Regions from separate parts of the Paenarthrobacter nitroguajacolicus genome, predicted to be linked through region 1. Evidence: riboswitches for the same ligand, from Rfam matches in the RefSeq annotation. Region 1 holds a riboswitch; the other holds the start of a gene.
What was found. A riboswitch is a leader RNA that binds a small molecule or an ion and turns the genes downstream of it on or off. The one in region 1 is predicted to bind glycine.

Region 2: linked by a shared signal. The riboswitch ahead of gcvP (aminomethyl-transferring glycine dehydrogenase) and the one ahead of gcvP (aminomethyl-transferring glycine dehydrogenase) in region 1 are both predicted to bind glycine.

The regions. Positions count from the first base shown of each region.
Region 1 is NZ_CP073234.1:1,086,543-1,090,124, reverse strand. Features, by position in the region: gene gcvP (aminomethyl-transferring glycine dehydrogenase) at 1-1,694, opposite strand, end outside; glycine riboswitch at 1,875-1,972, opposite strand; gene KCX59_RS05530 (TetR/AcrR family transcriptional regulator) at 2,067-2,606, opposite strand; gene KCX59_RS05525 (MFS transporter) at 2,679-3,582, shown strand, end outside.
Region 2 is NZ_CP073234.1:4,503,232-4,506,813, forward strand. Features, by position in the region: gene gcvP (aminomethyl-transferring glycine dehydrogenase) at 1-1,491, opposite strand, end outside; glycine riboswitch at 1,629-1,727, opposite strand; gene KCX59_RS21240 (PucR family transcriptional regulator) at 1,802-3,316, opposite strand; gene speB (agmatinase) at 3,504-3,582, shown strand, end outside.

The DNA of each region.
Region 1 (3,582 bases):
CCCTGGGAACCGGCATTCGGCTGGATGGAGACTTGGTCGTAGCCGGTGATCTCGGTCAGCTGGGATTCGAGGTCGGTGATGAGTTCGCGCCAGCCCTCAGTCTGGGAATCCGGAGCGAACGGGTGGATCGAGGCGAACTCCGGCCAGGAAATCGCCTCCATCTCGGCCGTGGCGTTCAGCTTCATGGTGCAGGAACCCAATGGGATCATGGTGCGGTCCAGCGCGAGGTCGCGGTCCGAGAGCTTACGGATGTAGCGGAGGAGCTGGGTTTCTGAGCGGTGGGTGTTGAACACCGGGTGCTGCATAAAGTCGCTCGTACGTTCCACGGAAGCCTCAAGCGCGAAGCCTTCAGCAGACTCAAGTACAGGAGCGCCAAAGACATCAAGGAGACGACCGACAATCTCGGAAGTAGTGGTTTCATCAACAGAGATGCCAACCGTGTCAGCGTCGATGCCACGGAGGTTGATGCCCTTGGCCTCGGCAGCGGCGACGATTTCAGCAGCCTTGCCGGGAACGCGGACGGTGATGGTGTCGAAGAAGGAACCGTGGAGGACCTCGACGCCGGCAGCCTTCAGGGACGCTGCAAGCGTGCGGGCGTGGCCATGGGCGGTTTCGGCGATGGCCTTGAGGCCCTCAGGGCCGTGGTAAACGGCGTACATCGAGGCCACGATGGCCAGCAGTGCTTGCGCTGTACAGATGTTGGACGTGGCCTTCTCGCGGCGAATGTGCTGCTCGCGGGTCTGCAGCGCCAAGCGGTAGGCGGGGATACCGGCGTCGTCCTTGGAAACGCCCACCAAACGGCCGGGCATGGAACGCTCCAGTCCCTTTTGGACGGCCATGTAGGCGGCGTGCGGGCCACCGAAGAAGAGCGGAACGCCCAATCGCTGTGCCGAACCGACGGCGATGTCGGCGCCCTGCTCGCCTGGAGGGGTGATGAGGGTCAGGGACAGGAGGTCGGCAGCAACGGTAACCAGAGCACCTCGCTCCTTGGCGTCCGCAATCACGGCAGAGTGATCGAACACGCGGCCGGAAACGCCGGGCTGCTGGAGGACGACGCCGTTGATGGCACCTTCCGGGAGGCCCAAGGAAAGGTCAGCGACCTCGACTTCGAAGCCGAGCGCCTCGGCACGGCCCTTGACGATGGCAATGGTCTGCGGGAGGCAGTCTGCGTCGAGGACGGTCTTGCCATCCTGGACAGCCTTGTTCTTGTTGGCTCGGCGCATCATGAGGACGGCTTCGGCCACTGCGGTTGCTTCATCCAGTAGGGACGCGTTGGCGATCGGCAGCCCAACCAGGTCCTGGACCATGGTCTGGAAGTTCAGGAGCGCCTCGAGGCGGCCCTGCGAGATTTCCGGCTGGTAAGGGGTGTAAGCCGTATACCAAGCCGGGGATTCGAGGATATTCCGACGGATCACGGGCGGCGTCACGGTGTCGTAGTAGCCCTGGCCGATCATCTGAACGGCCGTCTTGTTCTTGGACGCGAGCTTGCGCAGCTCGGCCAGGACTTCAACTTCACTCAACGCGTTCTGCAGGGTGAGGGCAACTTCCTGGCGGATGTCGTTCGGGACGGCGGTGTCGACCAGCGAATCAACAGTGTCGTAGCCGACGGACTTGAGCATGGTCTCAATGTCGGCCTGGCGGCGGGCGCCGATATGCCGATCGACGAAGGTGGTGGAGGCAGAACTAACCGTCACGAAGGAACTCCATTACTTGGGCAGCGTTTGGGTACGCCACAGCGGCTGGGTTCCTCCCCGCTCTGTATTGGACCTGAGAGTTTCCGCGCGTTGCCTGAGCAACCATCGCTTGCACCGTCGGTGAGCACAACACTCTTTGACCCGAAGGTGGGCTGAGTGCCTGCTGCTTTCCAGAGTTGCCTAGCCGCGGCGGTGCGTGGGCCTGAGAGATTCCTGGGGAGGGTTTGCTCCTACGGCGCCTGCATCACTTGCTTGCAGGACTCTCCCGCCGCAGATCAAAAGGCATGTTCAGTTGTGTGTGGTCACCGCGTACGGCACGCCACGAGGGTTAATTGTCCTACGTCCCGCGCCCCGCAGCAAATGGAAGACCCGCTACTTCCGCAACCGTTCAAGGACTCCCAACAGAATTTCGACGTCGGCCTCCCGCCCGGCGTTGCCGCCCTCCTGCCCGCCTTCAAAAATCGCGTTGAAGTAGAGGCCGTCGCCCATGTAGCTGACGGCCTTGGCAACCTCCGGCCCGACGTCCTCAGCCAGCACGTCCAGCCACCGTTGCTGGATCGCGGCAAATCTGCGGCGGGTTTCCTCGTGGGCAACTTCGGCCAATCTTGTGGCAGCGACGAAGGCCCGGTCCATGGGCGTATCCGCCCAGAGCGAGGAGCGGATGAAGTAGGCGGCCGAACCATCGGGGGCAGCCTTCATCAGCTCGGTATCTTCATCGGCGAGCAGGTCCAGGCGCTCCAACAGGGCCGTGATCAGCGCTTCCTTATTCGGGAAGTGGTAGAGCAGACCGCCCTTGGACACGCCTGCCCGCTTGGCAACGGCGTCGAGCGTGGCGGCACGCTCCCCTACCTCGATAAGGAGGGCTTCAAAGGCATCCAGGACGGCGTCCCGGGCAACTGGTTTTCGTGGCATGTGTCCATCATTCCCTAAAGGCTTACGGGCTTCTATTTGAAACTGTACCGTCTGGACGGTACAGTGAGTTACATGTTCTCGCCGTCATCAACCCAAGCACCCCGTTCCGCTCAGCCCGTTAAGGGTCAGGCAGCACCGTGGCGCGACTGGACGGCTCTGGCACTCCTGATGTTTCCGGTGCTGCTGGTGGCCGTCGACAACACCGCGCTCACGTTTGCACTGCCCGAGATCGCCCGTTCGTTGGACGTGGGCGGCGTCCAATTGCTGTGGATTGTTGACGCCTACCCGCTGGTCCTCGCCGCCTTGTTGGTGTCCATGGGTAACTTGGGCGACAGGATCGGACGACGGCGGCTGCTCCTGCTCGGCAGCACGGGCTTCGCAGCGGTTTCGGCTGCTACGGCCTTCGCGCCTTCCGCTGAATGGCTCATCGCCGGCCGCGCGGGCCTGGGCGTCTTCGGCGCCATGCTGATGCCATCAACCCTGTCCCTGATCCGGAACATCTTCACCGATCCCAACCGGCGTCGGCTCGCGATCGCCGTCTGGGCCGCCGGTTTCTCCGGTGGTGCCGCCCTTGGCCCGATCTTCGGTGGCTGGTTGGTGGAGCACTTCTGGTGGGGTGCCGTGTTCCTGGTGGCAGCTTTCCTGCTCCTGCCGCTACTTGCTTTCGGCCGGGTCTTGATTCCTGAATCGAAGGACGCCAATCCCGGCCGGGTGGACGTGCCCAGCATTCTCCTGTCCGTGGTCACCATGGCGCCGTTCGTTTACGGCATCAAGGAATTCGCGGTTCACGGCTTCGGGGCGTCCGCGGCTGCCTTCATGGGGTTCGGCGTGGTGATGGGCATTATCTTCGTCCGCCGCCAGCAGCGGATCGAGAGCCCCATGCTGGACGTCTCATTGTTCAAGAACAAGGTGTTCAGTACCGCAATCGTGGCGAACGTCCTGTCCCTCTTCTCCATGACGGGCTTCATCTACTTCT
Region 2 (3,582 bases), 1.3 Mb from region 1:
GTCCAGTGCGAGGTCCCGGTCCGACAGCTTGCGGATATAGCGCAACAGCTGCGTCTCGGAACGGTGCGTGTTGAACACCGGGTGCTGCAGGAAATCGGATGTCCGGACTACGTCAGCGGGCAATTCGAATCCGGTAAAGTCCCCTACCGGACCGGCACCGAAGGCGACGGCAACCGCGGAGAGGATCTCCGGCGTCGTGGTTTCATCAATGGAGACGCCAACGGTGTCCGCATCGATGAGGCGCAGGTTGATGCCGCGGGCTTCGGCGGCGGCGATGACCTTGTCTGCCTTGCCGGGAACGCGAACGGTGAGGGTGTCGAAGAAAGCCTCGGAGACGAGTTCGCGGCCGGCCTTCTGCAGGGTCGCAGCCAAAACACGGGCGTGGCCGTGGACGGTTTCGGCGATTGCTTTCAGGCCTTCCGGGCCGTGGTAGACGGCGTACATCGAGGCTACGATCGCGAGCAGTGCCTGCGCGGTGCAGATGTTGGACGTCGCCTTCTCGCGACGGATGTGCTGCTCGCGGGTCTGGAGGGCCAGGCGGTAAGCAGGGACGCCGGCGTTGTCCTTGGAGACCCCAACGATGCGGCCCGGCAGCGTGCGCTCCATGCCTTCGCGGACGGCCATGTAGGCAGCGTGCGGGCCGCCGAAGAACAGTGGAACGCCGAAGCGCTGCGCAGTTCCGACGGCGATGTCCGCACCTTGCTCGCCCGGGGGCGTGATGAGGGTGAGCGCCAGCAAATCCGCGGCCACAGTGACCAGCGCGCCGCGTTCCTTGGCGTCAGCGATGACACCGGAGTGATCGAACACGCGCCCGGAAACGCCGGGTTGCTGCAGGACGATGCCGTTGATATCGCCGTCGGGAAGGCCCGCCGAAAGGTCAGCGATCTCCACCTCGAAGCCCAGCGCCTCAGCCCTGCCCTTCACAATGGCGATGGTCTGCGGGAGAAGGTCAGCGTCCAGAACGGTCTTGCCGTCCTTGGCGGTCTTGGACTTGTTGGCGCGGCGCATCAGCAGCACGGCCTCGGCAACGGCGGTGGCTTCGTCCAGGAGCGAGGCGTTGGCTACGGGAAGCCCGGTGAGGTCCTGCACCATGGTCTGGAAGTTCAGCAGCGCCTCCAGACGGCCTTGGGAAATCTCGGGCTGGTACGGCGTGTAGGCCGTGTACCACGCCGGAGCTTCCAGGATGTTGCGGCGGATCACCGGGGGCGTGACGGTGTCGTAGTAGCCCTGGCCGATCATCTGGACAGCGGTCTTGTTCTTGGAGGCGAGCTTGCGAAGCTCGGCGAGGACCTGCACCTCGGTGAGGGCGTCCTGCAGCTTCAGGGCAGTGTCCTGGCGAATGGAATCGGGAACGGCGACGTCTACCAAGCCGTCGACAGAGTCGTAGCCGATGGCCTTGAGCATGGTGTCAACGTCGGCTTGGCGGCGGGCGCCGATGTGCCGGTCCGCGAAGGCGGTGGGGGTTGATTGAACAGTCAAGAGGAACTCCATGATTCAGGCGCCCAGTGAGCGCCACGATGATGTGGGGTTCCTCCCCGCTCTGTATTGGACCTGAGAGATTCCGCAGGAATGGTTGCCTGCTTGCACCGTCGGTGAGCCCGGTTACCCGGACTGCTTTCCAGAGTTGCCTAACCGCGGCGGTACATGGGCCTGAGAGATTCCTGGGGAGGATTTGCTCCTACGGCGCCTGACTGGATGTACCGGCAGGGCTCTCCCGCCGCAGATCAAAAGCGTTGCATCACGTGAGTGACACGCTTCACACCATAACTGGTTGTTTTGAAGAAACGCAAGCAAGGTGTGGCTACTGATGCATCGCTTCATGGATCTGCAGAGCGAACCACAGTTGGGCGACGGTGGACGTTTCGCCCATGTCCAGCCCCGTCAGTTCGCCGATTTTCCGCATCCGGTAGATGATGGTTTGTCGGTGCGCGAACAATGCTGAAGCAGTCTTCTGCCACGACCGCTGCGAGTCCAAATACGTCCTCAAGGTGACAATGAGATCACCTTCCTGGCTCTGCTCGTAGTCGAAAATCGGACCCAAAAGACGCCGGACCAGGGCGGTTCCTTCCTCAAAACCGGTGAGTCCCAGCCATGAGGGCCCCTCCGCATAGCGGGCCAGCCCTTGGTTGTTGGCGCGGGCGGAACCGAGCGCCCAGAGGGACTCCTGCAGCGCCCGTTGGATGTTCGCAACGGCCGCCGGCGCGCTGATCCCGATCGTGGTTTCCATGCCGGCACAGTGCATCAGGACATCGTCAGGCACGTCTGCCGGGACCACCACATGGAGCCTGTTGTTCCGCTTCAAGGACGCGGACGCAACCCCGTGCCGCCACAGTTCGATGTGCACGTTCGCCAGCCTGCCGCCGTCGTCCGCCGCTTTAACCGCGGCGTCCGCCGTCAGTGAGGCGAGCAGGAAATCCTGGGGCGAAACCTCGAAAGCTGCCAGCCGGCTCTCCATTTCGGCCGCGCCCAAGCGTCCGTCCATTGCCTGCAGGAGGAACTCGCCGGCCAGCCGGTGGCGGCCTTCCAGCGACAAAACGATGCGCGAAAGCTGCAGTCCCAGCACGGTTGCGGCGTGGAGAAGCACGACGGCGTCCGGGTGCGGTTCGCTGTTGGGCAGCACCACCAGGAGCGCGTTGGCATGGGTGGGAATGTCCATGGTGAGGACGTGCCTGCCGCGGATGCGATGCCACTGGAAGTTCTTTCCCGCGAGGGACACTTGCCCCGATAGCGGAGCCCACTCCTCGGAGAGAAACACGGGGAGTGCCTGACCGTCCGGGTGCCAAGGATGGAGGCAGCGGCGGTCCACCACGAACAGGTCCGCGTCGAGCTCGGTCGCCAGCCGCTGGACCAGGCTCTGCCAGTGGTCTTCGGAGGCTCCGGCGGTGCGGAGCAGATCGTAGACGCGGGCAGTCTGCCGCAGCCGACGGGATTCTTCGAGCAAGGAGGACTCGGCCACCGACCGGGCGATCGCGATGAACGGCAGCGGGTACGGGATGTTGATCAGGGGCAACGGGAGTTGCTCGCACGCTTCCATGAATTCCGCGGTGAGCGGCGGTGCGTGCATTTTCTCGCCGATCGCCAAGGCGCTGGCGCCGCTGTCCATCAAGGCCTCTGCGAGCGCCACTTGGCCCTCGGCGTCGGCGGGAATCGACAGGCCGTTGGTCATCATGAGTTCGCCGCCGGTGACCCACTCCCACAGCCTGGGAAGGTCCGACGTGTGAGCCCAGGTGATGCGGTTTTCGAGGCCTGCCGCTCCTGCCAGGAGGGTGAGTCCCAGTTGCGGTTCAGCCACGAGTTCACCCACGGTGATTGCCATTGTGCGCTCCGGTTCCCTTGCGTTTCCGGCGGTCTTGCCGCCGCGTTCCGGGGCACTTAGACATTCGTCTAAACGCCTCAACTATTTGTAGTCAATGTAGCGCTTTCCGGAGTGATCCGCGTCACCAAGAATGGAATTACTTACTTCCCGCTCAACGGCGAGCACCCCTCAACCCAAGGATCCGTCAATGACAACGCACAAGCCCATCGGCCCTGTCGACGCCACCAAAGTCCCCCGGTATGCAGGCCTCGGTACTTTCGCCCGTC